4 regions of the Streptomyces sp. NPDC102402 genome follow, and region 3 is predicted to be linked to each of the others. Evidence: riboswitches for the same ligand, from Rfam matches in the RefSeq annotation. Region 3 holds a riboswitch; each other region holds the start of a gene.
The links. Region 3 has a riboswitch for cobalamin ahead of ACIRJR_RS24170 (cobalamin biosynthesis protein). Riboswitches for the same ligand answer to the same signal wherever they lie in the genome.
Positions count from the first base shown of each region.

Region 1 (7,298 bases), on a different contig from region 3:
CTGGGCCGCTACTGGGAGACGCGGGGCCCGCAGCGGACGTTGTACGTGCCCTGGCCGCTGCTGTGTGCCGGGCGCAACGAGATCGTGGTGCTGGAGCTGGATGACTGCGCGCGCCCGGTCGTGGAACTGCGCGAGGCCCCGGACCTCGGCTGACGCCGCGGGCGACGACTGACGGCGGCCGTGTGTCCCGGGCCGGGCTCCCCCGAGGGGGCCTGGCCCGGGACACAGCCATGTCCGGGTCCCCTGGCCGCAGTCGGACCCCTCTCGTGCCCCTCCCGGTGCTCCATCGGCGGCACACATATGGACAAGCAGGCGATCGATACCGCTTCTTGATGTTCGTTTGTCCATTTCCTATTGACTCTGATCGCTCATGGTCGAAAGATGTGCGTCAACTCGCCGCCTTCTGTAGGCCTCTCGTAGGAGTACCGCCATGCAGCGCACCACTCGTTCGACCTCCACGGCCCTCGCGGCCGCCGCGTCCCTGGCCCTCCTGGTCACCGCATGCGGAGGGGAGGGGGCCTCCTCCGAGAAGGCCGGCTCCGACGGCAGTCCCGTGGAGATCACCTACTGGTCCTGGATGCCCGGCACCGCCGACATGACCGCCGCGTTCAACAAGACGCACCCCGGCATCAAGGTCACCCACGCCGAGATACCCGCGGGACTCAACGGCGGCTACGACAAGATCGCCAAGGCGGTCAAGGCGGGCAACGCCCCCGACGTGGTCAACCTGGAATACCAGGCCCTGCCCGACCTCGTGACCCAGGGGCTCCTGCGCGACTCCAGCGCGGAGCTCGGGAAGCCGGTCGAGGAGTACGCCCCCGAATCCGTACGGTCCCTGGTCACCCTCGGGGGCAAGACCTGGGCCGCCCCCTACGACGTCGGCCCGCAGACCTTCTACTACCGCACCGACCTGTTCGAGAAGTACGGCGTCGAGGTCCCCACCACCTGGGCCGAGTTCCGGACGGCGGCCGAGAAGGTCAAGTCGGCCTCCAAGGGCAAGGCCAGACTGCTCGACTTCTGGGGTGACGACACCGCGACCTGGGCCGGTCTCGCCCAGCAGGCGGGCGCCCGCTGGTACGGCACGTCCGGCGACGCCTGGAAGGTGGACATCGCCGACTCCGCGACCAGGAAGGTCGCCGACTACTGGAAGGACCTCGTCAAGGACGATCTGGTCCTGAACCACAAGGCGTGGAGCCCGGAGGCGACGAAGGCCGTCACCGACTCCGAGGCGATCGCCCTGATCGGGGCCTCATGGAGCGCCGGATCCCTCAAGACCACCTACCCCGGGCAGAAGGGCAAGTGGGCCGAGGCCCCGCTGCCCCACTGGGGCACCCCGGCAACCGGGTCGGTGGGCGGCTCGGCGTTCGCCGTGACCAAGGACAGCGAGCAGGCGGAGGCGGCGGCCGAGTTCATCACCTGGGCCACCACCCGGAAGGAGGCGGTCGAGGCGCGCCTCGCCGCCGGAACCTCCAGCGGGCTGCCCGCGGACGAGGACCTGCGCGCCGCGGCCCGGTCCACCTTCGACTCCTCGTTCTTCGCAGGCCAGGACGTCTACGACGTCGCCGGCGCACAGGTGCCCCTCATCACCGAGGGATGGACCTGGAGCCCCGTGCACAACTCCACGACGATGACCATGCAGGCGGAGTTCGGCAAGGTCCAGAGGACCGGGGAGTTCTGGAAGGCCTTCCAGGCCGGTCAGGCGGCGGCCGAGAAGGCGATCACCGACCGCGGCCTGAAGCTCGCCAAGTAGCCCTCGACCCCGAGCCGCCTCGGGGCGGGTCCCGCACCCGCCCCGGCGTATCACCCACCCAAGGAGCCACCGCCGATGACTTCCCGGCTCGGCCGCGGGCAGCGCAGCACTCCGGCCCTCTTCGTCGCCCCCTTCTTCGTCCTCTTCGCCGCCACGCTGATCGTCCCCGTCGGGTACTCCCTGTGGATGAGCCTGTTCCGTGAACAGGCCACCAGCGGGCTCGGTTTCGGCGGCACGGAGACGCTGTTCGTCGGCGCCGACAACTACCTGCGCGCCCTCGGTGACCCCTCGTTCCACCGCGGCTTCCTGCACATCGCCCTCTACTGCCTGGTCTACATCCCCGTGATGGTCGGCGGGGCCCTCGCCCTGGCCCTGCTCGTGGACTCGGCGATGGCCAGGGCGAGGAAGTTCTTCCAGCTGGCGTACTTCCTCCCGCACGCCGTACCCGGCCTGATCGCCGCGATCATCTGGGGATTCCTCTACACACCAGGGCTCAGCCCGGTCATCGACCTCCTGCGGACCCTGGGCGTGGAGTGGGACTTCCTCGGCCCGGACGGGGTGGTCTTCTCCATGGCCAACGCCGCCGCCTGGCAGTGGATCGGCTACAACATGGTGATCTTCTACGCGGCACTGCAGGCGGTCCCGAAGGAGACCCTGGAGGCCGCCGTCGTCGACGGGGCCGGCCAGCTGCGCACGGCGCTGTCCGTGAAGCTGCCGATGATCCGTTCCTCCGTCGTCCTGACCATGCTCTTCACCGCCGTCGGCGCCATCCAGCTCTTCAACGAGCCGGAGGTCCTGCGCAGCCGCTCGTCCGCCGTCTCCCAGGACTGGAGTCCGGTGATGTACATCTACCAGGCCGCCTTCACCGAACACGACTACGGCCTGGCCGCGGCTGCCTCGCTGCTTCTGGCCCTGCTCGGCGCCGGACTCTCCTTCGTGATCACCAAGCTCGGCAACCGCTGGAAGGAGGCGTGACCATGACCACCGCGACGCCCCCTCGCACCCTGCCGGCCACCCGCTCACCGAAACGCCCCGGGGCCGACCGGCCCTCGCGGATCTCCACACCGTCCTGGTCCTCGAAAGCCCTCGTCACCACACTGCTCGGCATCGTCGCCGTCTACACGCTGATGCCGTTGAGCTGGCTGCTGGTCAACGCGACGAAGAGCAACGGAGACCTGTTCGCGAGCCCCGGTTTCGAGCTCGCCGACTTCAACCTCCTGACGAACCTCTCCGACCTGTTCACCTACCAGGACGGCGTCTTCGGCCGCTGGCTCGCCAACAGCATGCTGTACTCGGTCGTCGGCGCGCTCGCCTCCACCCTCGTCTCGCTCCTCGCCGGCTACGCCTTCGCCACGTACGACTGGTGGGGCAAGGAGAAGCTCTACGCACTGGTGCTCCTGGGCATCCTCGTCCCGCACACGGTCATCTCGCTGCCGATGTACCTGATGGCATCCGAGGTGGGGCTCGTCAACTCGTACTGGTCGGTGCTGATCCCCGGCCTGGTGAACCCCTTCGGCGTCTACCTGTCGCGTGTCTTCGCGGAGACCTACGTCCCCGGCGAAACCCTGGAGGCGGCCCGGATCGACGGCGCGAGCGAGCTGCGCGCCTTCCGCTCCGTCGCCCTCCCGATGCTCTCCCCCGCCTTCGTCACCGTCTTCCTCTTCTCGTTCACCGGCAGCTGGAACAACTTCTTCCTGCCCCTGGTGATGCTGAACGACTCGGCGCTCTACCCCGTCGGCCTGGGCCTGTTCAACTGGAACGCCACGCTTCCCCAGGAGCCCCAGCTCTACTCGTTCGTCATCACCGGGTCGCTGGTGTCCGTCGTCCCGCTCGCCGTCGCCTTCGTATCGCTGCAGCGCTTCTGGCGCTCGGGCCTCACCGCAGGAGCCGTCAAATGACGTCCCCCTCCCCCACCGCCTACCACCGGCCCCGCACGGTGCTCGCCATGGAACCCTCGGTCCGGGACGCGCTCTTCGACCAGGCATCCCTCGCCCGGCTGGTGGCGGTCGCCGACACCGACCCCTCGCTCGTGGTCCACGACTTCGGCGACCCGGCCGTGGCGGACGCGCTCGACGGGGCGGAGGTGCTGCTCACCGGCTGGGGCTGCCCCCCGCTCACCGCCGACGTGCTGGAACGGCTGCCCCGCCTGCGTACCGTCGTCCACGCCGCCGGTTCGGTGAAGCACCACATCACCGATGCCTGCTGGGAGCGGAAGCTGACCGTCGCGTCCGCCGCCGGGGCGAACGCGCTTCCGGTCGCGGAGTACACCGTGGCGGCGATCCTCTTCGCCGGGAAGCGGGTCCTGGCCGCCCAGCGGGAGTACGGCGTCCGGCGCGCCCGGACGAACGCCCTCGACGTCATCGGCGACGCGGGCAACTACGGCCGTACGGTCGGGATCGTCGGGGCGTCCCGGATCGGGCGGCGGGTGATCGAGCTGCTGCGCCCCTTCGACCTGCGGGTGCTGCTGTACGACCCGTATCTGGACGAGGCCGGGGCGGCAGCGCTGGGCGCACACGCGGTGTCGCTCGACGAACTGGCGCGCTCCAGCGATGTGGTGACCATCCACGCTCCCGAGCTGCCGGAGACCCGGGACCTCTTCGACCGGAGGCGGCTCGCGCTGCTGCCGGACGGTGCCACACTCATCAACACCGCGCGGGGCTCGCTGGTCGACACGGCCGCGCTGACCGCCGAGCTGCTGTCGGGGCGGCTCGACGCGGTGCTCGACGTGACCGAACCGGAGGTCCTGCCGGCGGACTCGCCCCTCTACGACCTCCCGAACGTCCTGCTCACTCCGCACATCGCGGGGTCGCTCGGCAACGAACTGTCCCGGATGACGCACGCCGCGCTGGACGAACTGGAGAGGTACGGCCACCGGCTGCCCTACGCCGACCCCGTCCGGGGGGAGATGCTGTCGCACACGGCGTGAACCGCCGGCCACCTCTTCGGGAAGGTGGGTCCGTCCACAGCGCCTGAGCCGTCTCCGCGGCGGGGGTCCCCGACGCGGAGACGTGCGTGGAGCTGCCGGCGGGTACAGGCCGGGCCAGGGGCGGGCGGGGCCGCTCCGGCCCCGCCGCGCCCGCCGTGCGGCGGCCCCGGCGGGGCCGGTCGCGGCGGTGGGCTTCCACGGCCGCGGGCGGCTGGGCGCGCTTGTCATCGCCCCCCACCTGGCACTACTGTCACCACGCCTTGGTGAACGGGAAATCCGGTGTGATGCCGGTGCGGCCCTCGCCACTGTGATCGGGAAGTCCGGCTCCGGCCCTCGCGGGCAGCCACTGGGTCCTTGTGACCCGGGAAGGCGGAGCCGGGCGGTGTCACCCGTCAGCCAGGAGACCGGCCAAGGCACTTCAACCATCCACGAGGTGCTGGAGAGGGTCTGCTGAGCCATGCACATAGCCGAGGGTTTTCTGCCTCCGGCGCACGCGATCGCCTGGGGTGTCGCGTCCGCGCCGTTCGTCGTCCACGGAGTCCGGTCACTCACACGTGAGGTCCGGGAGAATCCTGAGAGCACCCTGCTCCTGGGCGCTTCCGGAGCCTTCACCTTCGTCCTGTCCGCCCTGAAGATCCCCTCCGTCACCGGAAGTTGTTCCCACCCCACGGGCACGGGGCTGGGCGCCATCCTGTTCCGGCCGCCGATCATGGCGGTCCTGGGCACCATCACCCTGCTGTTCCAGGCACTGCTGCTCGCGCACGGCGGCCTGACCACGCTCGGTGCCAACGTCTTCTCCATGGCGATCGTCGGGCCCTGGGCCGGCTACGCGGTGTTCAGGCTGCTGCGCCTGTACGGCGTGCGCTTGATGGTCGCGGTCTTCTTCGCCGCGTTCGTCGCCGACCTGTCCACCTACTGCGTCACCAGCGTCCAGCTCGCGCTCGCCTTCCCGGACCCGGGCACCGGGTTCCTCGGGGCGCTCGGGAAGTTCGGCTCCATCTTCGCGGTCACCCAGATCCCGCTCGCGGTGAGCGAGGGGCTCCTGACCGTGCTGGTGATGCGGCTCCTCGTGCAGTCCAGCAAGGGAGATCTGACCCGGCTCGGCGTGTTCCTCGCCGGCAGGCGGGCCAGGACCGGAGCGGACGAGAAGACCGAGGCGGTGGCCCGATGAACAAGAACACGAAGATCAACGCCCTTCTGCTGCTCGTCGTGGCCGCCCTGGCCGTCCTGCCGCTCGTCCTCGGCCTGGGCGACGGCAAGGAGGAGCCGTTCGCCGGTGCGGACGCCCAGGCGGAGACGGCGATCACCGAGATCGCCCCTGACTACGAACCCTGGTTCTCCCCGCTGTACGAACCGCCCTCCGGAGAGATCGAGTCGGCGCTGTTCGCCCTCCAGGCCGCACTCGGCGCGGGGGTCCTCGCCTACTACTTCGGTCTGCGGCGCGGGCGCCGGCAGGGCGAACCGCGCGCGGGGACACCACAGGGCGGCGGGGATGCCCCCTCCGGGACCGGGGAGACCTCCGCGCGGGGGGCCTGAGCGCGCGTGCTGCCGATCGACGCGGCGGCGCACAGCAGTCGCTGGCGCCGCCGCCACCCCTTCGACAAGGCCGTGCTCGGCCTGGGACTCACGGTGCTGGCGATCTCGCTGCCGCCGTGGCCCGGGGCCGCCCTGGTCCTCCTCACCGCGGTCGTCCTGCTCCTGGGTCCGGCGGGTGTGACGGCCCGCCACCTGTGGCGGGCGTACCGGGTGCCGCTGGGCTTCTGCGTCACCGGGGCGGCGACACTCCTCGTACAGGTCGGCGGGCCCGAAGGGCTCGTCGGCCTGGCCGACGGAGGTCCGGTCCGTGCCGGCGGGCTGCTGCTGCGCACCTCGGCCGCGTCACTCGGTGTCCTGTTGTTCGCCTTCACCACGCCGATGTCCGACCTGCTGCCCCGCCTGGTAGGGGCAGGGGTGCCCGCGGCGGTGGTGGACGTCGCCCTGGTGACCTACCGCATGAGTTTCCTGCTCCTCGACTCGGTGCGGCGGATCCGGGAGGCCCAGGCGGCCCGGCTCGGCCACACCACCCGGGCGGCTTCCTGGCGTTCCCTGGCCGGGCTGGGGGCCACCGCCTTCGTCAGGGCCTTCGACCGGGCGGCACGGCTCCAGTCGGGGCTGGCCGGGCGCGGATACGACGGCACCTTGCGCGTCCTGGTGCCCGAGGCCCGGATCTCCGTCCGGTTCACGGCCGCAAGCGTGACACTGCTCGCGGCCCTCACCGCCCTGACCTTCGCCCTGGAAAGGCTGCTGTCATGAGCGATCCCGTGCTCCTCGCCCTGCGGGGCGCGTCCTTCGCGTACGAGGACGGTCCCGTCGTGCTCAGCGGCCTCGACTTCGAGGTGTGTGAAGGGCGCGCGCTCGCGCTGCTCGGCAGGAACGGCAGCGGCAAGACCACGCTGATGCGGCTCCTGAGCGGTGGACTGCGCCCGAAGACGGGCCAGTTGACCGTCGACGACCGGCCGGTCTCGTACGACCGCAAGGGACTGACCCGGCTGCGCACGACGGTCCAGCTGGTGGTCCAGGATCCGGATGACCAGTTGTTCGCCGCGTCCGTGTCCCAGGACGTGTCGTTCGGGCCGCTGAACC
Region 1 is NZ_JBIWKR010000006.1:186,996-194,293, reverse strand. It holds gene ACIRJR_RS20080 (beta-galactosidase family protein) at 1-153, shown strand, start outside; gene ACIRJR_RS20075 (ABC transporter substrate-binding protein) at 431-1,750, shown strand; gene ACIRJR_RS20070 (carbohydrate ABC transporter permease) at 1,826-2,725, shown strand; gene ACIRJR_RS20065 (carbohydrate ABC transporter permease) at 2,728-3,648, shown strand; gene ACIRJR_RS20060 (hydroxyacid dehydrogenase) at 3,645-4,676, shown strand; cobalamin riboswitch at 4,899-5,104, shown strand; gene ACIRJR_RS20055 (energy-coupling factor ABC transporter permease) at 5,134-5,847, shown strand; gene ACIRJR_RS20050 (energy-coupling factor ABC transporter substrate-binding protein) at 5,844-6,212, shown strand; gene cbiQ (cobalt ECF transporter T component CbiQ) at 6,219-6,968, shown strand; gene ACIRJR_RS20040 (energy-coupling factor ABC transporter ATP-binding protein) at 6,965-7,298, shown strand, end outside.
Region 1: it holds a riboswitch for cobalamin, as region 3 does, so the genes downstream of both, ACIRJR_RS20055 (energy-coupling factor ABC transporter permease) here and ACIRJR_RS24170 (cobalamin biosynthesis protein) in region 3, are expected to answer to the same signal.

Region 2 (7,298 bases), on a different contig from region 3:
GCGCCCCACGCCCTGCTGCCGCATGCGCGCCCCGGCAAGGATGCCGCCGAACCCGCCACCGACCACGGCGACGTCGACGGTGTCCTGCAGCGGCTCACGCGCGGTCACGTCGCCCGCGTAGGGATCGGCGGCGTAGTAGCCGAACTCGGCCTGAGCCTGGTGGTATTGGCTTGCACCGTCGGGCCGTACCCGACGTTCACGTTCGAGGCTGTAGCGCTGCCTCAAGGTGTCGAGGCCGTCGGATTCCGTGGCTTGAGTGGTCGTCATGTGGGGGTCTCACTCCAATCGGTCGGCCGCACCGGATCGAGCAGCCATCCGCTACGGTAGCAACTACCGGACATCACTGTCCGGTTGCGGCACGGGCCGCCCGCACACACACGGGGCGGTGCGTCCGCACACCCGTACGGACCACGTGCACCTGATGGCCGACGGGCTCCCCACAGACAGGAAGAGTGATCCCCCCATGCGACGACTCCCGGTCCGGTCCTTCGCGGCGCTCGCCATCACCGGCACGCTGGCCCTCACCGGATGCGGTACGGAAACCATCGGGTCCGACCGGGGCACACCGGCCGCCGGTGGCGCGGACAGGACCATCCGCGCCCACCAGGTCATGCAGTTGACGCAGGTGCACCAAGAGACCGGGATGACCCTGCTCGAAGGCCCCACGTTCGACGAGAACGGCAGACTGCTCGTCGTCGACGTCACGGCGCCCGCAGGGAAGCCGAAGGTGATGCGCGTCGACGTGAGGAAGAAGACGTCGCAGGGTGTTCACACCGATGACCGAGGGGCTTACACCTCAGCCCAGTTCAGCCCGTTCGACGGCCGCCTGTACCTGACCGACTACGCCCACGGTGAGGTGGTCAGCCTGGCTCCGGACGGTGGTGACCCGCGGACCTTCTTCTCGGGAGAAGTCGACGGAGCGAGGATGAACCCCGACGACATCGCCTTCGACCCGGAGGGGAACCTGTACGTCAGCGACTCACGCAGCCTGTCCACCGGCGACGCGCAGGGGCGCGTGGTGCGGATCGAGCGGGACGGCGAGAAGGCCACCGTCCTCGCCGAGGGGCTCGCCTCGGTGAACGGGATCTCCTTCGACGCGGACTACCGGGGTCTGTGGATCAGCGAACTCACACAGAACCGGATCTCCTACCTCCGCCTCGGTGGAGAGGGAAAGGTGACCTCCCGGCACACCGCCGTGCGCGTGGACGGCGGCATCGCCCAGACCGACTCGATCGCCGTGGACGCGGACGGCAACCTCTACCAGGCCCTCCACGGCCGCGCGGCCATGGCCGTGTACAGCAAGCACGGTGAACACCTCGCGACCATCGAGATCCCGGCCCGCACCAAGGGCCTCGAATCGGCCACGAACGTGGCGATCACGCCCGGCGGGACCAAGGCGTACATGACGGTCAGCGGACCGGCCGGCGGATACCTGTACACCTTCGACGCACTGGCGAAGGGCACTCGGCAGTCCAACGGCGGCTGACGCCGCCGGCGCTCACCCCTCGAAGGGCCGGACAGGCCCCACTTCGACGTCCACGAGCCGCCACGCGGCCTTCGCCCGGCGTTCCCGCACCTCGCGCGTGGGACCGCTGACGGCGCCGGAGACCATGGCGACGGCGAGCATGAGGTCGTTCGCCTCACCCAGCCGGTGCCCCTCGGGCAGGTGTTGCCGCAGGGCGGACTCGACGCGGCCCGACAGGACCAGGGCGTGCGCGAGGGCTTCCGAGTGGCTGGTGGCCCCATTGCCGTGCAGCAGGCCCAGAAACGCAGCCGACTCCTTCAGGTGCCAGGTCAGAACGCCGAGAACATCGGCGAAACGCGCCCCCTCGGCCGCGGCCGCCTGTTCGACCTGCCGCACGTTCTCCTCCAGCACGGCGATCGCCACGGCCGACCGGTCGGGAAAGTGCCTGTACAGGACGCCTTGCCCGACCCCGGCGCGCCGCGCGATCGCGGAGAGCGGGGCGTCCAGTCCGTGGGACGCGAAGATCTCTCGCGCGGCGACGATCAGAGCGTCCCGGTTGCGGGCAGCCACCTTCGGCCCGTGATTCGCGGGCCGCCGCTCGGCGGGCATAAGGGGCTGGGTCATCCCGAAAGGGTACCTCCGCGCGGAGTTCGACAGGTCGGCGCCGCCGTAGCCCCCGACAGGACCGGATGGCGGGGGTCTCGCAGATGAGCGGACCCCACAAGCCGGCCTCGGTCCAGTTCGTGAAGCGGCGACGCGCGGTGCCGGAGGATGTGCCGAACGTCAGCGGCAGATGGCGCCAGGCACGGACTCCTGCCAGCTCGCACACCACTGCCGTGCGCACGGCCCGCCCGTCGCATGGACCGGTCGCGCCACCACGAGGACTGAGGCCACGGCCGCTCGGCGCACGAGGTTCGGAATTCGATCCCGCGGGACCGATGATTTCTCCGCCGAGCCGCTGTCTCATCTGCATCAGGAGACGGCACCTCCACGCGAAGCGGAGAGAAGAGCATGTCAGCAACCAGCGGGCCGGCGGCCACCGTGAAGTCCGCGGTTGTCTCGAGTGACGGCACCCCCATCGCGTTCGAGCAGTCCGGCAGCGGGCCTGCGGTGATCCTGGTGTCCTCGGCTCTGGCCGACCGCTCCGACACCAGGAAACTCGCCCGGCTCCTCGCCCCGCATTTCACCGTCGTCAACTACGACCGCCGCGGCCGGGGCGCGAGCGGCAACAACGCCGACTACACGGTGGGGCGCGAGATCGACGACATCGCGGCGCTGATCGAGCATGCGGGCGGTTCTGCCTCGGTGTTCGGCAGTTCGTCCGGTGCGGTACTCGCTCTGCGCGCAGCCGCGGCCGGCCTGGACATCAAGCGCCTCGCGCTCTACGAGCCGCCCTTCGCCGTCGCCCCCGGCGACTTCGGACCGCCGCGGGACTTCGCACGGCACATCGACGGTCTGATCGCCGAGGACCGGCGCGGCGAGGCGGTCAAGGTCTTCATGACCAAGGCCCAGGGCATGCCCGCGTTCATGGTCGGATCGATGCGGCTGATGCCCGGAGTGTGGTCGAACCTCAAGGCGATGGCCCCTACCCTGCCCTACGACATCGCGGTCATGGGCGACACCCAGCAGGGCAGACCCCTCACCGCCGGGATGTGGTCGCCCGCGACTGCACCGACCCTGGTCATGACCGGGTCCAAGAGCCCGGACGGCTTCCAGAGCGCCGCGCGGGCGGTCACGGAGGTGCTGCCCGACGCCGGCCATCACACGCTCCAGGGCCTCAATCACGGAGCGGTGGTCATGGCGCCCAAGAAACTCGCGCCGAAGCTCATCGGGTTCTTCCAAGGCTGAACCCGTTCTCGGTACTCCGGCTTCCGACGGCGTCCGGAACTTGATCGCCCAGGCCGGATCCCACTCCCTCGTCCACGGCATGATCCACCTGGCCCGCGGCTACGCCGAGCACGGCATGACCGCCTACGTCGACATCCAGGAGCACGGGTTCGCAGCACAGGAGTACGGCTTCAGCGCGGTGCAGCACAGCGTGAGGTCGGCACCGGCTGCTTCGGCCAGATCTCTACGGCAGTCAACCCGGCCTCCTCCACCACCGCGCTGACCGGCTCCACCCAGGAACAGCAGTTCCACCAGGGCCTGTGTGAATCGCTGCGGCCGGCCTTCCACGGTCCGTCGGATCGAACGGCGTGACCGCGGCGGTCGCTTCAGCTTGCGGACATGGCTGGCACATGACGTCGTGTGCCAGGGTTGCGGGTATGGATCGGCAGTCTGAGAGCCCGGAACTCTGGGCGTTCCTGGAGTCCCTGCACTGCGGCGACATCCTGTCCGGCACCGTCGCGGCGGTCGAACGGTTCGGGGTCTTCGTGGCCCTGGACGACGGGCCTGATCATCCCACCCTGCCCGGTGTCGGGTTCCTCGGTATCCCCGAACTGTCCTGGCGGCGCTTCGATCATCCCACCGATGTTGTTCAGGTGGGGCAGCGTGTCGCCTGCGAGTTCCTTGGGTTCGACACCTACAACGCCGAGGCCAGGCTGTCCTTGAAGGCACTGGAGCGCGACCCCTTCCAGGATTTCGCCGAACGCACGGTGGGTGGCCAGGAATTCCGCGGGACGGTTGCGAAGGTGGTTCCCATCGGCATCTTCGTCGAGCTCGAGGACGGAATCTTGGGGCTGGTCCCGTCCAGAGAGATCGACGGGCGCCCTGCGGCGGGTCCGGCAGAGGGCTTCGAGGTCGGAGATGAGATTGCCGTCGTCGTCCGGGAAGTCGATCTGCCAGGCCGCCGGGTGTTCCTCTCCAGTCCGGAGAGCGGCCGGTACGCAGGGGGCGTGCTGCCCACGTGACGGCCTCCGTGCCCGGATCGTTGAGGTGAGCATGGGGCGGGGCGATCTCACAGATGCCGAGTGGGCACGGCCGCGGCCATCTCCTCCGGTCGGCAACGGGCGTTGTGGCAGGTGGCGGGATCGGTCGCGGGTTCCACGCCTGAGGAACACCGGGTCGCTGCCGGGCCGAGAGGCTCGGCGGTGCTGTGGAGGAGGGCGGGCGGCGGACGGTGGTCTGCTGCCCGCCCCGCTTGCGCTCCCCGCCGGACGGCCCCGGTGGCTCACGTCACGTCCCGGGGATCTGGACGGCGACGTCCGAGGAGCGCTCGACCCTCTATGGTGGCCGGTGCAGCTGGTTCGCCCTGCCCGCCAGGCAGACGCGTCGCAAGAGGGAACCCGGTGGGAATCCGGGACTGCCCCGCAGCGGTGAGTGGGAACGACCGCCGTCAAGAGCACTGGATCCGGACGGATCCGGGAAGCGACGGCCAGTAGGAGTCTGCCCCGGCAGATGTGCCCGCGAGTCCGAAGACCTGCCCGTTGCCCGTACGCGACCACTCGCGTACGGATATCCCGGTGACCTCGTGGGCGGGTCGGCGTACATACCAGGCAGAACCTCACGCCGAGGGCGTGCACGTGTTCCGTCCGGTGCGTCATCCCTTCGCGTCCGTGTCCTGTCTCCGGGATCTCAAGGAGTCATCTCGCGAAGGAGATTTCCGTGACAGCGAAGCCCGCGGCCGCGGCGGCACGAGCCACCGTGTACGGCTACCCCCGCCAGGGCCCGAACCGGGAACTGAAGAAGGCCATCGAGGGCTACTGGAAGGGCCGGATCACCGCCGCCGCCCTCCAGGAGACGGCAGCCGGACTGCGCCGGTCCAACTGGCGGCAACTGGCGGATGCCGGCATCCATGAGCTCCCCACAGGAGACTTCTCCTACTACGACCACGTCCTGGACACCAGCGTCATGGTCGGCGCCGTCCCGCAGCGGCACCGCGAGGCCGTCCACGCCGACTCTCTCGACGGCTACTTCGCGATGGCGCGCGGAACCCAGGACGTCGCCCCGCTGGAGATGACCAAGTGGTTCGACACCAACTACCACTACCTCGTGCCCGAGCTCGGCCCGGACACCGTCTTCACCGCGGACTCCTCCAAGCAGGTCTCCGAGCTCAAGGAAGCCCTCACGCTCGGACACACCGCCCGGCCCGTGCTCATCGGCCCTGTCACCTACCTTCTGCTCGCCAAGCCCGCACCCGGAGCACCGGCCGACTTCGAACCGCTCACCCTTCTGGACCGCCTCCTGCCGGTGTACGAGGAGGTGCTCGCCGATGTCCGCGCCGCCGGTGCCGAGTGGGTGCAGCTCGACGAGCCCGCTCTGGTCCAGGACCGCACATCCGCCGAGCTGAACGCCGCCGCACGCACCTACCGGGACCTCGGCGCCCTCACCGACCGCCCCAAGCTGCTCGTCGCGTCCTACTTCGACCGGCTCGGCGAGGCTCTCCCTGTTCTGGCGAAGGCCCCGGTCGAGGGCCTGGCGCTGGACTTCACCGGCGCGGCCGCAGCCAACCTCCGGGACCTCGCCGCCGTCGGCGGGCTCCCGGGAAAGAGGCTCGTCGCCGGTGTCGTCAACGGACGCAACATCTGGATCAACGACTACGAGAAGTCCCTGGCCACCCTCGCCACGCTCCTCGGCCTCGCCGACCGGGTCGATGTAGCCGCGTCCTGCTCCCTGCTGCACGTCCCCCTGGACACCGCGCCGGAGAAGGACATCGACCCGCAGATCCTGCGCTGGCTCGCCTTCGCCCGGCAGAAGACCGCCGAGATCGTCACCCTGGCCAAGGGGCTGTCCCAGGGCACCGGCGCGGTGACCGCCGAGATCGCCGCCAACCGCGCCGACCTCGCCTCCCGCTCCGACTCTCCTGTCACCCGCGATCCGGCAGTACGGGCCAGGGCCTCCGCGATCACCGACACCGACGGCCGCCGCTCCCAGCCCTACGGCGAGCGGGCCGCCGCCCAGCGCGCACACCTCGGCCTCCCCCTGCTGCCGACGACCACCATCGGCTCGTTCCCGCAGACCGCCGAACTGCGCACCGCCCGCGCGGACCTGCGGACCGGACGCATCGACACCGCCGGATACGAGGACCGCATCAAGGCCGAGATCGGTGACGTCATCGCCTTCCAGGAGAAGACCGGCCTGGACGTCCTGGTCCACGGTGAACCCGAGCGCAACGACATGGTGCAGTACTTCGCGGAGCAGCTGACGGGGTACCTCGCCACGCAGCACGGCTGGGTCCAGTCCTACGGCACCCGCTACGTCCGCCCGCCGGTCCTGGCCGGCGACGTCTCCCGCCCCGAACCGATGACGGTGCGCTGGACGACGTACGCCCAGTCGCTCACCGGCCGGCCCGTCAAGGGCATGCTCACCGGCCCGGTCACCATGCTCGCCTGGTCCTTCGTCCGCGACGACCAACCTCTGGGCGACACCGCCCGCCAGGTCGCACTCGCACTGCGCGACGAAGTGAACGACCTGGAACACGCGGGCACCTCGGTCATCCAGGTCGACGAGCCCGCTCTGCGCGAGACCCTGCCCCTGCGTGCGGCCGACCACGCCGCCTACCTGGCCTGGGCGACCGAGTCGTTCCGGCTCACCACCAGCGGCGTACGGCCGGACACCCAGGTCCACACCCACATGTGCTACGCCGAGTTCGGCGACATCGTCCAGGCCATCGACGACCTGGACGCCGACGTCATCAGCCTGGAGGCCGCCCGCTCCCACATGCAGGTCGCCCGCGAGCTGGCGGCACACGGATACCCGCGCGAGGCGGGTCCCGGCGTGTACGACATCCACTCGCCGCGCGTGCCCGACGCCGAGGAGGCCGCCGCACTGCTCCGCAAGGGGCTGAAGGCCATCCCCGCCGAACGGCTCTGGGTCAACCCCGACTGCGGCCTCAAGACCCGAGGCTGGCCCGAGACCAGGGCGTCACTCGAGAACCTCGTCACCGCGGCACGCA
Region 2 is NZ_JBIWKR010000009.1:245,543-252,840, reverse strand. It holds gene ACIRJR_RS25690 (flavin-containing monooxygenase) at 1-267, opposite strand, end outside; gene ACIRJR_RS25685 (SMP-30/gluconolactonase/LRE family protein) at 464-1,486, shown strand; gene ACIRJR_RS25680 (TetR family transcriptional regulator) at 1,499-2,089, opposite strand; gene ACIRJR_RS25675 (alpha/beta fold hydrolase) at 2,477-3,313, shown strand; partial or broken gene ACIRJR_RS25670 (isocitrate lyase) at 3,357-3,604, shown strand; gene ACIRJR_RS25665 (S1 RNA-binding domain-containing protein) at 3,730-4,314, shown strand; cobalamin riboswitch at 4,630-4,846, shown strand; gene metE (5-methyltetrahydropteroyltriglutamate--homocysteine S-methyltransferase) at 5,009-7,298, shown strand, end outside.
Region 2: it holds a riboswitch for cobalamin, as region 3 does, so the genes downstream of both, metE (5-methyltetrahydropteroyltriglutamate--homocysteine S-methyltransferase) here and ACIRJR_RS24170 (cobalamin biosynthesis protein) in region 3, are expected to answer to the same signal.

Region 3 (7,298 bases):
CAGGCGGCCGCGCCGGGGCGCCACCTCCGACCGCCGCTGTCGGTGGCCGGTGCGAGACTGAGACGGAGATCACATAGCAACGGTGCGTGTGAGCTGGAGAGGGTGAGCGTGATGGCAGGCGCGAACGGCGTTCCCACGATTTTCCCGACGATTCTGTACGAGGACGCGAAGGCCGCGATCGGCGTGCTCACGCAGGCCCTGGGGTTCACCGAGGAAGCGGTGTACGAGGGCGCGGACGGCAGCGTCCTGCACGCCGAGCTGTCCTGCGGCAACGGCAGGGTGATGCTCGGCTCCAAGGGGGGCGAGGGTGTCTTCGCCCGCGCGATGTCGGGCGCCGGACCCGCCGGGGTCTACGTGGTCGTGGACGAGGTGGACGAGCACCACGCGCGGGCGGTGGAGCACGGCGTGGAGATCCTGATGCCGCCCACGGACCAGGACTACGGCTCCCGCGACTACATGGCGCGGGACGGCGAGGGCAACGTCTGGAGTTTCGGGACGTACGCCCCGGGGTCGTCGGGCTGACCGCCCCGGGGCCGTGTGTCCTCGCGGTGTTCAGACCCCGCCGGTGTGCACCTGGAAGGCCGCCCGGCGCACGGCCTTGGCGAGGGCCGGGTCCGGGTGGGCCGCGGCCAGGGCGACCAGCACCTGGACGGTCCGTGGATGCCCGACGGCACGCACCTCGTCCAGGAGCGCGGGGACCGTGCCCTGGACGGCGGAGTCGAGATGGCGGACCAGCAGGCCCGTCTCGCCGTGGTCGGCCACGGCGGCGGCGGTGTCGACCCAGAGCCAGGTGGCTTCCTCGCGGCTGAGGACGTCCTGGGCGTCGTCCGGGTCGGTGCCCTCGTACTCGGCGAGCCAGAGCAGGGCGTACGGGCGCAGCGGCGCCTCGGTGACGACGGAGCGGACGACCGGCTCCGCGGGGGCGCCGACGACGCGCAGCGCCTCGAAGGCCAGGCCGCGCAGCAGGGCGTCCTCGCCCCGTGCGACGGCCAGCAGCTCGGCCACGGCGCTGCCGACGGGCCGGGCGGCGAGCCAGGCCCGGTATTCGGCGCGGGCCGGGCCGGGGGTGAGGCGGGCGCAGCCGAGCAGCATGTCGGCGGCGGACTGCTCGATGTTGCCGGCCGGGCTCTGGGCGGCGACGCAGATCTGCTCGAGCTTGACCCAGACCGCCCAGTTGCCCAGCGGGGTGAGGGTGGCGTGACCGGCGCCGAGCGTGAGGGCTCCGACGGAGGCGAGGCCCTCCAGCGCCCAGTCGAGCAGGAGCGCGTTCAGGTCGGCGGGGTGCCCGGCGGGCGGGACGGGCCGCTCCTGCGGCCCGTAGGGCACCTCGCACCGCTCCTCGTGGAGTTCGGCCACGCGCTGGCCGAGCAGGTCGAGGAGCGCGGGCACGGTGACGGGGCCCGCCGAGAGCTGGAGGAGGGAGAGCACCTGGGGCACGGCCTCGACGGCTTCCGCCACGGCGGTCGCCTCGATGCCGTCGGGTGAGGCGTGGACGAGGGACCAGGCGTCGAAGAGCGCCACCCAGCCGCGGAGCACGGCGGAGTCGTCCCGGTCCCAGGCACGCAGCCGCCAGCCGGGGCGGGCGGTGTCGCCGTGCAGCTCGATGAGTCCGGCCAGCCTGGCCCGGTCCCAGCCGGCCCGCACCTGGGCCGGGGGCAGTTCCAGCGCGGCGGAGGCCCGTCGCAGGGCCTGGGCGGCGAGGGGGGCGGAGCCCGTACTCGTACCGTCCGCGGCCCAGTGGGCGATCCGTACGGCGTCGGCGAGCACGGCCCTGGCCTGGCGTGCCAGTTCCGCCGGGGGCGGTGTGCCCTCGGGTGGGCGGGGGGCCGGCCGGGTGCGCCGGGTCGTCACGGCCTTACGGGCGGTCGCCTGGGGTCGCGGGCGGACAAGTCGCAGCCTGGAGTCGCGCGGGGTACGGGACGTCACGGGAGCAGTCTTGCCTCTGACGGGCCGAAAGCCCAAACGGAAGCCGTGTCACCAGGGTTCGGCGGGCTTCGGGGCCGGGTCACCAACCGGGCGGTTCCGGCCCATCAGCTCACATCAGGGGCGTGAGGAAGCGCCGGAGCGCCTCTTCGTAGCCGGCCGGGTCGGCATTCCACATCGCCGCATGCGGAGCCTGCGCCACGGAGTGCAGGGTCACCAGGTCGGGCCGGCGTGCGGCGAGTTCCCGGGACGGCTGCCAGGGGGCCAGCGTGTCGTCGGGTCCGTGGACGATCAGGGTGGGGGCGTGCAGGGCCGTCGGCACCGAGGTGTCCAGGAGCGGGGCACCGCGCAGACCGGTCTGCCCCTGGGCCGCGCGGACCGCGAGGGGCAGCAGCGCGGCGGGGACACCCCGCGCCGAGGCCAGCGCCCGCAGGGTGACCCGCCAGTCGAGGACCGGGGAGTCGAGGACGAGACCGCGGACGCGGTCGCGGAGCGCGGAGTTGACGGCCGCGTGCAGGGCCATCGAGGCGCCGGTCGACCAGCCGTGGAGGATCACGCCCTCGGCCCCGTAGCGCACCGCGTAGCGGATGGCCGCGTCGAGGTCGCGCCACTCGGACTCGCCGAGGTGGGTGAGCCCGTCCGGGGAGCGCGGGGCGCCCGGGTCGCCCCGGTAGGCCAGGTCGAGCACCGGGAACTGCTGGTCGTGGAGGAACCCCATCACGTTGAGGGGGTGGTCCCTGGTGGTGCCGAGACCGTGCACGGTGATCACCCAGGTGTCGCGGGCCCCGGGCACGAACCAGGCGGGCAGGGCTCCGAGCTCTCCGGGGACCTCGACCTCCTTGTACGCGAGGCCGAGGGCGGCGAGGGGGTCTCCGCGGTGGAGCTCCGGGGTGAGGCGGACCCGGGTGCCCGGCTTCAGGCTGCCGAGGGTGACGCGTTCCAGCCGGCGTACGACGGTGTCGGCGGAGGCGCCGGAAGAGCCGGGCGGCTGATCCGCCGCCGGGCCGACGACCGCGTGGACGCCCCGGCCGGCCAGGCCGTAGGTACCGGGGCGCAGCGCGGAGAAGGAGCGGGTCAGGGTGACCTGCCCGGCGGCGGTGGCGTGCACCGTGAGACGGCGGTCGGCCGGGAAGGGACGCGGCGAGGACGCCCCGAGGGCGACGTCGCTGGCGTAGCGGCCGGCGGCGACCGCTGCCGCGCCGGCGCCGAGGATCGAGGTTGCGGCCACTGCCGCCGCTGTTGCCTGGCGCACGGCTCCAGTGTCCTGGGCCTGGGCGCCCTCTGCCAGTGGGCAGGGGCCGTACGGAGCGGCGCCCCGGGTTCAGCCGGGCTGGCCGTAGCCCTCCAGGGCCTCCTGCACGTCACGCAGCTGGGCGGCGGAGAGGAGGGCGGGGCTGTGGCCGGGCACGGAGCTCGCGGTGAGCCAGAGCCTGCACATCCATTCGAGCTGGGCGGTGCGGTCGTAGGCCTCGTCGAGGGTGCTGCCGTACGTGACGGTCCCGTGGTTCCGCAGGAGGCAGCCGGTGCGGCCGCGCAGCGCGGTCAGCATGTTGTCGGCGAGCTCCCGCGTCCCGTAGCGCGCGTAGGCGGCCGTGCGGACGGGGCCGCCCATCATGGCGGCGGCGTAGTGGATGAGCGGCACCTCGTGGACGAGGGTGGAGACAGCGGTGGCGTGCACCGCGTGGGTGTGGACGACGGCTGCGGCGTCGCTCTCGCGGTAGACGGCCAGATGGAGCGCCAGCTCGCTGGTCGGGACGAGGCCGCCGAGGACCTGACGCCCTTCGAGGTCGACGCCGACGGCGTCGCCGGGACCCAGGCGGTCGTAGGGAACCCCGCTGGGGGTGACCAGCACGATGTCGCCGACCCGGGCCGAGACGTTGCCCGAGGTGCCGACCACCAGGCCGTCCGCCGCCGTCCGCCGGGCCGTCGCGACGACTCCGTGCCACGCCTGTTCGATCGCGTCCTGCCGCTCGTCACCCATGCGGGGATCCTAGGGGTGGTGACCGATGTCTCTTCCGGGGGACACATCGGGCCGAGGGATGACGACAGGTGCGGGGCCGGCCCCGGCCCACGCCCCGCCCACGCCCCGCCCACGCCCGGCCCACGCCCCGGAGCGAGAGCCTCCGGATGTTCTCCGCGCACACAAGCGGAACCGGCACACACGGTTGGGGTCACCACGCCGCCCTGCCCAGTTCATCTTCCGTTCACCCTGGTTGCTTACGTTCCACGTGCCAATGACGTCGAACGATTGCCTGGGTAAATGGAACACATCACGCTGCTGCTCGCGATCGTGATCGTGACAGCTCTCGTGTTCGATTTCACGAACGGTTTCCACGACACCGCCAACGCGATGGCCACCACCATCTCGACCGGCGCTCTCAAGCCCAAGACAGCGGTGGCCATGTCCGCCGTTCTCAACCTCGTCGGCGCGTTCCTGTCGGTGGAGGTCGCCAAGACGATCTCCGGCGGGATCATCAACGAGAACGGCCTCAGAACCGAGGTCATCTTCGCGGCGCTCGTCGGCGCGATCCTGTGGAACCTGCTGACCTGGCTGGTCGGCCTGCCCTCCAGTTCCTCCCACGCACTCTTCGGCGGCCTCATCGGTGCCGCGGTGATGTCGGCCGGCTGGTCCTCGATCAACGGCGGCACCGTCGTCACGAAGGTCCTGCTGCCCGCGATCGCCGCGCCCCTCGTCGCGGGTGTCGCCGCACTGCTGGCCACGAAGCTGACGTACCGCCTCAACCGGAAGATCACCGACGAGGCCCAGCTGAAGTCGACCGCCAAGGGCTACCGCGCGGGCCAGATCGCCTCCGCGGGTCTCGTCTCGCTCGCCCACGGCACCAACGACGCGCAGAAGACCATGGGCATCATCACCCTGGCCCTGGTCACCGGCGGCGTCCTCTCCCCCGGCTCCAACCCGCCGGTCTGGGTCATCGCCTCCGCCGGTATCGCCATCGCGCTGGGCACCTACCTCGGCGGCTGGCGCATCATCCGCACCATGGGCAGCGGCCTCACCGACCTCCGCCCGCCGCAGGGCTTCGCCGCCCAGACGAGCGCGGCCACGGTCATCCTGGCCTCCTCGCACCTCGGCTTCTCCCTCTCGACCACCCAGTCCTGCTCCGGCGCGGTGATGGGCGCGGGCCTCGGACGCAAGGGGGGCGTGGTCCGCTGGTCCACCGCCACCCGGATGTTCGTCGCCTGGGGCCTGACGCTTCCGGCCGCCGGCCTGGTCGGCGCGGGAGCCGAGTTCCTGACCAAGCAGGGCCCCTGGGGTGTCGCGGTGGTCGCCGTCCTGCTCGTCGCCGGATCGGGCGCCATCTGGCTCCTGTCGCGCCGCAAGCCGGTCGACCACACCAACGTGAACGAGGGCGCCTCCGAACCCGCGGGCGTCGTCACGACCGCCATCGCGGCCGTCAGCCCGCCGCCCGTCGGCGTGGCCGTCCCGGAACTCAAGACCACGATCCCCGCCCCGGACACCCAGGCCGACCCGGCCCGACCGGCCACGGTGTAAGGACAGAACCGCATGAACATCGACTGGGCAGCTCTCGCTTCCGTCTTCGGCGTCAGCCTCGTGATCACCGTCGCGCTCGTCGGCCTCTTCACCCTCGGCATCACGGGCCTCGCCAGGCAGACGTCCACGTCCCAGGGCTCCGGCGCCGGAGCCCTGGCGCGCACCGGCGCGTACGCCTGCTTCGCGCTGTGCGCGGCGGCGGTCGCGTACGGGATCTACCTGATCGTCGCCTGATCACCCGCGCGGACGCGCACCGGGCCGGACACACCGAGGTGTGTCCGGCCCGGTGTGCGTCTCAGCACACTGAAGCCTCGCAGGTCAACGGCAGGTTGACGGGCGTTCACGGGGCGTGGTGGACTGCCGGAGCCATTACGGCGACAGGAGAGGAAGCCGGTGCGAATCCGGCGCGGTCCCGCCACTGTCACCGGGGAGCAGCCTCCACACGGAAGCCACGGCCCGCCACCGCGGACCGGAAGGCCGGAGGACGTGCGGATCCGGGGAGCCAGGAGACTCTCGTCGCCGGTCACGTCGAACCAGGGCGCGGACCCTGAGTGAGGACACACGCCATGTCTGGCTGCCCTGCGTCGGTCGGCGCACCACCTGTCACGAAGGCCCTTCGAGGCGCGACGGCCGGCTGAGCGGTGCGAGCCGACCGCGTCTTCGCGTACGGCGCCGTCGCCGGCCTGATCGGCGACCTGCTGCTCGGTGATCCCCGGCGTGGCCACCCCGTCGCCGCCTTCGGGCGCGCCGCGGCGGGCGTCGAGGGCCGGCTGTGGCGCGACCACCGCGGCTGGGGCGCCCTGCACACGCTCGTCTGCGCCGGAGGCGCCACGGGCGCCGCCGCGCTGGCCGCCCGTGCCGTACGGAACCGTCCCGCCGCCGCCGTGGCACTGACGGCCGCCGCCACGTGGTCCGTCGTCGGGGGTACGTCGCTGGGCCGGGAGGCCCGCGCCATCGGCGGCGCGCTGGAGGCCGGGGACATCGAGCTGGCCCGCGAGCGGCTGCCGCATCTCTGCGGCCGCGATCCGCAGGCCCTGGACGGCCCCGGAATCGCCCGCGCGGTGGTGGAGTCCGTCGCCGAGAACACCTCCGACGCAGTGGTGGGGGCCCTGGTGTGGGGTGCCCTGGGCGGTGTACCGGGGCTGGTCGGCTTCCGGGCCGTCAACACGCTCGACGCCATGGTCGGGCACAAGTCGCCCCGCCACCGGCGCTACGGCTGGGCCTCGGCCCGGCTCGACGACCTGGCCGGCTGGCCGGGCGCGCGGCTGACCGCCGCGCTCGCCGTGGCCGCCGGAGGGCGTCCGCGCGAGGCCGTCCGGGCCTGGCGGGCGGACGCGGGGCGGCATCCGAGCCCCAACGCGGGCCCCGTGGAGGCCTCGTTCGCCGGAGCGCTCGGCGTGCGGCTCGGCGGGACACTCGCGTACGGCGGACGGGTGGAGCACCGGCCGGTGCTGAACGGGGAGGCCGGCCGGGAGGTGCGGGTCGCGGACATCGAACGCGCGGTGCGGCTGTCGCACCGGGTGAGTGTGCTGGCCCTCGCCGTGTGTGCGGCGGGGCGCCTGGCCATGGGACGGAGAGCCACATGAGCGGCGGGCTGCTGGTCGCCGGAACCACATCGGACGCGGGCAAGAGCGTCGTCACGGCCGGGATCTGCCGGTGGCTGGTCCGCCGGGGGGTGAAGGTCGCGCCGTTCAAGGCGCAGAACATGTCGCTGAACTCCTTCGTCACCCGCGAGGGGGCGGAGATAGGCCGCGCCCAGGCGATGCAGGCCCAGGCCGCCCGGGTGGAGCCGTCGGCGCTGATGAACCCGGTGCTGCTCAAGCCCGGCGGTGACCGCTCCAGCCAGGTCGTCCTGATGGGGAAG
Region 3 is NZ_JBIWKR010000008.1:312,701-319,998, reverse strand. It holds gene ACIRJR_RS24200 (VOC family protein) at 112-522, shown strand; gene ACIRJR_RS24195 (hypothetical protein) at 553-1,851, opposite strand; gene ACIRJR_RS24190 (alpha/beta hydrolase) at 2,036-3,175, opposite strand; gene ACIRJR_RS24185 (class II aldolase/adducin family protein) at 3,245-3,904, opposite strand; gene ACIRJR_RS24180 (anion permease) at 4,184-5,434, shown strand; gene ACIRJR_RS24175 (hypothetical protein) at 5,447-5,668, shown strand; cobalamin riboswitch at 5,817-5,947, shown strand; gene ACIRJR_RS24170 (cobalamin biosynthesis protein) at 6,076-7,020, shown strand; gene ACIRJR_RS24165 (cobyric acid synthase) at 7,017-7,298, shown strand, end outside.

Region 4 (7,298 bases), on a different contig from region 3:
TAGGTGTCGAGCAGCGTCAGATAGAACTGGACGTGCACGGCCTCCTCGAACAGCTGACGCGACAGGTACAGCCGCGCCTCGGGCGAGTTGATGTGCTTGTAGAGCGTCAGCACCAGGTTGTTGGAGACGATCGAGTCGCCCGTGGCGAAGAAGGCGACCAGCCGGCCGATCATGTGCTGCTCACCGGGGGAGAGCTTGGCGAGGTCGGCGACGTCGGAGTGGAGATCGACCTCCTCCACCGTCCAGGTGTTCTTGATCGCGTCCCGGTAGCGCTCGTAGAAGTCCGGGTAGCGCATGGGGCGCAGGGTCAGTTCGAAGCCCGGGTCGAGCAGGTTCTTGGCGTTGTCGGAGCTCATCACTGGCAGGCCTCGCAGGACTCGGGGTTTTCGAGGGAACAGGCGATCGCGTCCGCGTCGGGCGCCGAAGCCTGCTGTACGGGAATGGGGGCGGAGGCGGCGGCCTTGCCCGACGCCGCGCGGGCGATCCGGGTCGCCGGGCGCGAACGCAGGTAGTACGTCGTCTTCAGCCCCTGCTTCCAGGCGTACGCGTACATCGAGGAGAGCTTGCCGATCGTCGGCGTCTCCAGGAACAGGTTGAGCGACTGGCTCTGGTCGAGGAACGGCGTACGGGCCGCCGCCATGTCGATCAGGCCGCGCTGCGGGATCTCCCACGCCGTGCGGTACAGCGCCCGCACGTCATCGGGGATCCAGGCGAAGCCCTGGACGGAGCCGCTCGCCTCGCGCAGTGCCTCACGGGTGCGGGCGTCCCAGACGCCGAGCCTCTTCAGTTCCGCCACGAGATAGCCGTTGACCTGGAGAAACTCGCCGCTGAGCGTCTCGCGCTTGAAGAGGTTGGAGACCTGCGGCTCGATGCACTCGTACACCCCGGCGATCGAGGCGATCGTCGCCGTCGGCGCGATGGCGAGCAGCAGTGAGTTGCGCATCCCGCTCTTCGCGACCCTGGCGCGCAGGGCGTCCCAGCGCTCCGGCCAGTTCAGCTCGGTGTCGTAGTGGTCGGGGTGCAGCACACCACGGGCGGCCCGGGTCTCGGACCAGGCGGGCAGCGGGCCGGACCTCTCCGCGAGGCCGCAGGACGCCTCGTAGGCGGCGAGCATGATCCGCTCGGAGATCTTCGTGGAGAGCGCGCGGGCCTCCGGGGAGTCGAAGGGCAGGCGCAGCTGGAAGAAGACGTCCTGGAGGCCCATGGCGCCCAGGCCCACCGGCCGCCAGCGGGCGTTGGAGCGCCCGGCCTGCTCGGTGGGGTAGAAGTTGATGTCGACGACCCGGTCCAGGAAGGTCACGGCGGTGCGCACGGTGGCGTCCAGCCGCTCCCAGTCGATCGAGCCGCCTTCGACGAAGGCGCCCAGGTTGACCGAACCCAGGTTGCAGACGGCCGTCTCGCCGTCGTCGGTGACCTCCAGGATCTCCGTGCACAGGTTCGAGGAGTGCACCACGCGGCCCGGCTCGGCGGTCTGGTTCGCCGTTCGGTTGGAGGCGTCCTTGAACGTCATCCAGCCCTGCCCGGTCTGCGCGAGCGTCCGCATCATCCGGCCGTACAGCTCACGCGCCGGCATGGTCTTGCGGGCCAGTCCCCTGGCCTCCGCCGCCCGGTAGGCCGCGTCGAACTCCTCGCCCCACAGGTCGACCAGCTCGGGGACCGCGGCGGGAGAGAACAGCGACCACTCGGTGTCCGCGTCGACGCGGCGCATGAACTCGTCCGGGATCCAGTGCGCGAGGTTGAGGTTGTGCGTGCGCCGCTGGTCCTCGCCGGTGTTGTCGCGGAGCTCCAGGAACTCCTCGATGTCCGCGTGCCAGGTCTCCAGGTACACGGCTGCCGCGCCCTTGCGCCGGCCGCCCTGGTTGACCGCGGCGACCGAGGCGTCCAGCGTCTTCAGGAACGGGACGATGCCGTTGGAGTGCCCGTTGGTGCCCCGGATGAGTGAACCCCGGGCGCGGATGCGGGAGTACGACAGACCGATGCCGCCCGCGTGCTTGGAGAGCCGTGCCACCTGGTGGTAGCGGTCGTAGATCGAGTCCAGCTCGTCCTTGGGCGAGTCCAGCAGGTAGCAGGAGGACATCTGGGGGTGCCGGGTGCCGGAGTTGAACAGGGTGGGGGAGGACGGCAGGTAGTCGAGCCGGCTCATCAGGCCGTACAGCGCGGCGACTTCGCCCAGGGCGTGCTCGGAGGTGTCCTCGGCGAGCCCGGCGGCCACACGCAGCATGAAGTGCTGCGGGGTCTCGACGACCTCACGGGTGAGCGGGTGACGCAGCAGGTACCGGCTGTGCAGTGTCCGCAGCCCGAAGTAGCCGAAGCGGTCGTCCGCTCCGTCGGCGAGCGCCTGGTCGACCAGGGCGTCCAGCGCGTCCGCGTGCAGGGTGACGAACTCGGCCGTGCGGTCGGCGATCAGGCCCTCGCGGTGTCCGACGGCGACCGAGGCGGAGAAGGAGACGGCGCCCTGGCCTGCCGCCTCGTCCGCGATGGCCAGAGTCAGGAGCCGGGCCGCCAGCCGGGAGTAGGCCGGGTCCTCGGAGATCAGGCCGGCGGCGGCCTCGGTGGCCAGCGACCTCAGCTCTGCCTCGTCCGACCGCGCGTTGCGGCCGCGCAGCGCGGCGGCGGCGACCCGTCCGGGGTCGGTGTCGGGCAGATCGGCGGTGAGACCGGTCAGGGTCCGCAGGAGTGCGGTCCCGGGCGCGTCGGTCGTGCGGCCTTCGAGTTCCGCGGCTGAAACCGGGTCTGCTGGCGCGATGGTCACTGGGGCTATCCCTCGCTGGGCTCAGGGCCTGCGGATACGGGGCAGCCGGACACGGCACCCGGAGAGGGCAGCACGGTGCGCGGCGTCCACCGGCTCTCCGCGAAGCCCGGACGTCTCGTCGTCCGGTTCGGTCGAGCCGGACGCGCTGTCGACAGGTCCTCGGACTCCGCGGTGCGGAAAAGCGCACCGATCACACCGTTGCGGGACAGTTCCGGATTCGCACCGGATTCCCCTGCGACGACAGCGAGGTCGAGCATACATGTGGGGGCTGCTGATTGAAGAAGCCCCCACATCTTGTGTCGCGAAGGTCAGAGATCCAGACGGTACGTGAGGAGTGGAGGGCGGCCGGGCAGTGGGCTCCAGTCCCGTTCCGGGGAGCGCGCGAAGCCCAGGCGCCGGTAGATCCGGTGGGCGCCGTGCATGGCCGGATGCGTCGACAGGACGATCCCGGAGAGGCCTCCCGCGGCCCGCGCCCGGTCGACGCAGGCCCGTACGAGCGCCTCGCCCGCTCCCCGTCCACGGGCGGCCGGTGAGACGGCCAGCATCCGGAACTCCGCCTCGCCCTCCCCGGCGATGTCGGCCCACGGACTGCCGGGAGGGACGTAGGCGACACCGCCCAGCACGTCGCCGTCGGCCCCCACCGCGACCAGCACGTCGGCCTCGGCCGCCCGGCGGTCCACGGCGCGGAGCTGTTCCAGATAGGGATCTTCGGCGCCGAAGTCGAGAAGCCCGTCACCGAGATACGCCTGGGCGGTGATCTCGCCCAGCTCCTGGTGCTCCGTGGCCCGGATCGGTCTGATCGATACGTCCATGGGCGCAGTGTGCCGCAGAGTGCCGGACCGGCGCTCCCCCGATTCGGCCGTGGCACCGGGACCGTCGGGGGCCGGTCGCGCGAAGAGGCCCCGGCAGGGGTTCTGTTCGCCCTGCCGGGGCCTCCTCGGGCTCGGGAGCCGCCGTGGGTCAGTGACCTCCCGGCGCGCCCACCGTGGCCGGCGGGAGCTTCTCCTGGACGCCGGGGTCGCCCACGTCCGCGGTGTAGTCGGACGGGGACGTCTCGTCGATGCCTGCCGGGGCCTTCACCGCGTTGAGGACGAAGGTCAGCACGACCACCACGACGACGTTCAGCACGAACGCGGTGAGACCGATGTAGCCGATCTCGCCGATACCCGGGATCTCCTTGGAGGACCCGCCGAAGTGCTTCTGGGTCGGGCTGGCGACGCCGTAGGCGGCCACCGTGCCGTAGATCATGCCGACCGCCCAGCCCGCGATCAGTGCCCAGCGGTGGAACCACCGGGTGAACAGGCCGCCCACCAGCGCCGGCATCGTCTGGAGGATCCAGATGCCGCCCAGCAGCTGGAAGTTGATCGCGACCGTCTTGTCCATGGTCAGGACGAAGGCGAGCGCGCCGACCTTCACCAGCAGCGAGACCAGCTTGGAGACCTTGGTCTCCTGGGCCGGGGTGGCGTCGGGCTTGATGAAGTCCTTGTAGATGTTGCGGGTGAAGAGGTTCGCGGCGGCGATCGACATGATCGCGGCGGGCACGAGGGCGCCGATGCCGATCGCGGCGAAGGCCACGCCGGCGAACCAGTCGGGGAACATGTTCTCGAACAGCTGGGGAATCGCGAGCTGGCCGTTGTCGACCTTGATCCCGGCGGCGATCGCCATGAAGCCGAGCAGGGCGAGCAGACCGAGCATCAGCGAGTACAGCGGCAGGATCGTGGTGTTGCGCCGGATCACCTCACGGCTGCGGCTGGAGAGCGTCGCCGTGATCGAGTGGGGATACATGAAGAGCGCCAGCGCCGAGCCGAGTGCCAGCGTGGCGTAGCCCCACTGGCCCATGTCGCCCGGGACGAGGCCCGCGACGGGCTTGCCGGCGGCGTCGTTCTTCGCGGAGAAGGCCTCGCCCGCCTTGGCGAAGATGTCGTCGAAGCCGCCGAGCTTTATCGGGATGTAGATGATGGCCACCGCGATGACCAGGTAGATCAGGCCGTCCTTGACGAACGCGATGAGCGCGGGTGCGCGCAGCCCCGAGGAGTACGTGTACGCGGCGAGGACGGCGAACGCGATCAGCAGCGGCAGGTCCTTGATGAACCAGTGCGTGTTCTCGCCGCCGCCGACGCCCATGACGTCCAGCACGGCCTGGATGCCGACCAACTGGAGCGCGATGTACGGCATCGTGGCGAGGATGCCGGTGAGGGCGACCGCCAGCGAGAGCCCCTTCGAGCCGAAGCGGCCCCGGACGAAGTCCGAGGTGGTGACGTAGCCGTGCTTGTGCGAGACGGACCACAGGCGCGGCAGGAAGGTGAAGATCAGCGGGTACACGAGGATCGTGTAGGGGACGGCGAAGAAGCCGGCCGCGCCCGCCGCGTAGATCGCCGCGGGCACCGCGACGAAGGTGTACGCCGTGTAGAGGTCGCCGCCGAGCAGGAACCAGGTGACCCAGGTGCCGAACGACCGCCCGCCCAGGCCCCATTCGTCGAGGCTCGCCTCGTTCTCGGCCTTGCGCCAGCGTGCGGCCATGAATCCGATGACCGTGACGGCCAGGAAGAAGAAGATGAATACGGTGAGTGCTACGCCGTTGACGCCGTCCTTCACGCGGACGCACCTCCCTTGCGGGCGCGCTGGTCACGCTGCCACAGCTTGTACGCGATCATGGTCAGCGCGGTCGAGACGAGCACCCACAGCATCTGGTACCAGTAGAAGAACGGGATGCCGATGAAGGTCGGTTCGACCTTCGCGTACGAGCTCACCCAGAGCATCGCCACGAACGGGGCGATCAGGCAGAGTGCGATGACCACCCTGGCGGGTGTCACCGTCGGTGCTGTCGTTGCTGTCGGTGGGTGCGCATCGGTTTCCTCTGACATGTGGCGACTCCGTCCCCTCGCTGATCACCTGGTGTAATGCGCAGGAAATCTAGGCGAGAGGCCCGGTCACCGTCACCCCCCGTCCGCATTGCGGTCCTGCAACGGTCCGGTGTCGCCCGAAATGACTGATCCCCCTGGGGGGACAGGGGGATCGGTCGCGCGCCGGAGGTCCAGAGACGTCTCAGTCGGTGGGACGCTTCAGGCGGGCCACGAACTTGTACCGGTCGCCCCGGTAGACCGAGCGCACCCACTCCACCGGTTCACCGCCACCGTCGATCGAGTGCCGGGACAGCATGAGCATCGGCAGGCCCACGTCCGTGCCGAGCAGCCCCGCCTCGCGCGGCGTCGCGAGCGAGGTCTCGATGGTCTCCTCGGCCTCGGCGAGCCGGACGTCGTACACCTCGGCCAGGGCGGTGTAGAGCGAGGTGTACTTCACCAGCGAACGGCGCAGCGCGGGGAAGCGCTTGGCCGAGAGGTGCGTGGTCTCGATGGCCATCGGCTCACCGCTGGCGAGCCGGAGCCGCTCGATCCGCAGCACCCGCCCGCCCGTGGTGATGTCCAGCAGCCCGGCGAGCGTGTCGTCCGCCGTCACGTACCCGATGTCCAGCAGCTGGGAGGTGGGTTCCAGTCCCTGGGCGCGCATGTCCTCTGTGTAGGAGGTGAGTTGCAGGGCCTGGGAGACCTTCGGCTTGGCCACGAAGGTGCCCTTGCCCTGGATGCGCTCCAGCCGGCCCTCGACCACCAGTTCCTGGAGGGCCTGGCGCACCGTGGTGCGCGAGGTGTCGAACTCCGCTGCCAGGGTCCGCTCGGGCGGCACCGGGGTGCCGGGCGGCATGGTGCCCGTCATGTCGAGGAGATGGCGCTTGAGCCGGTAGTACTTCGGGACGCGTGCCGTACGCGCACCCGCACCGGTCTCGCTCGTCACTCTGTCCCCGTCGGCGCCCATGGCCCGCCTTCCCGACTGCTGCGTTGCTGCCGTCACCGGCTCCTCCGTCTGTCGCGGCTCACATGGTGGCACGGTCCGGTCACGGCTCGTCGCCCTCCCTCAGGTGTCGGTCCGATAACGGACGCGAGTGCACTTCTTATACACCCTTGACACCCCTAAAGGTCTAGGCCAAGCTCCCGGTACTGGTCTAAACCATTAAAGACCAGGTCCCAGCCCCACAGGTAGCGCCGGCGTACGTCTTCGCGGTGGGCGGGGGGTTGCTGGTATCCCTGAGGAGGGTGTGGCATGAAGCGCAAGCTCATTGCGGCAGTAGGCGTCGCAGCGATGATGACCGGAATCGCGGCGTGTGGTGGGGACAGTAGTGACAACGCCTCGAAGGACCCGAAGGACCGTACCGAGAGCCTGACGGTCTGGCTCATGGTCGACGCGCAGAGCACCTGGCCGGAACTGGTCAAGGACGTCAACGCGCAGTTCAAGAAGAAGTACCCCAAGGTCAAGGTCGACGTCCAGTACCAGCAGTGGGCGGACAAGGCCAAGAAGCTCGACACGGCCCTCGGCGGCGACAAGTTCCCGGACGTCGTCGAGCTCGGCAACACCGAGACCATGCAGTACATCCTCAACGGCGCCCTGGCCGAGATCGACCCCAAGAAGTACGACAACTCGGACACCTGGATCAAGGGTCTGAAGGACACCTGCACCTTCGAGGGCAAGCAGTTCTGCGTGCCCTACTACGCGG
Region 4 is NZ_JBIWKR010000002.1:916,658-923,955, forward strand. It holds gene ACIRJR_RS09080 (ribonucleotide-diphosphate reductase subunit beta) at 1-356, opposite strand, end outside; gene ACIRJR_RS09085 (ribonucleoside-diphosphate reductase subunit alpha) at 356-2,752, opposite strand; cobalamin riboswitch at 2,885-3,021, opposite strand; gene ACIRJR_RS09090 (GNAT family N-acetyltransferase) at 3,061-3,564, opposite strand; gene mctP (monocarboxylate uptake permease MctP) at 3,713-5,347, opposite strand; gene ACIRJR_RS09100 (DUF3311 domain-containing protein) at 5,344-5,511, opposite strand; gene ACIRJR_RS09105 (GntR family transcriptional regulator) at 5,798-6,562, opposite strand; gene ACIRJR_RS09110 (sugar ABC transporter substrate-binding protein) at 6,848-7,298, shown strand, end outside.
Region 4: it holds a riboswitch for cobalamin, as region 3 does, so the genes downstream of both, ACIRJR_RS09085 (ribonucleoside-diphosphate reductase subunit alpha) here and ACIRJR_RS24170 (cobalamin biosynthesis protein) in region 3, are expected to answer to the same signal.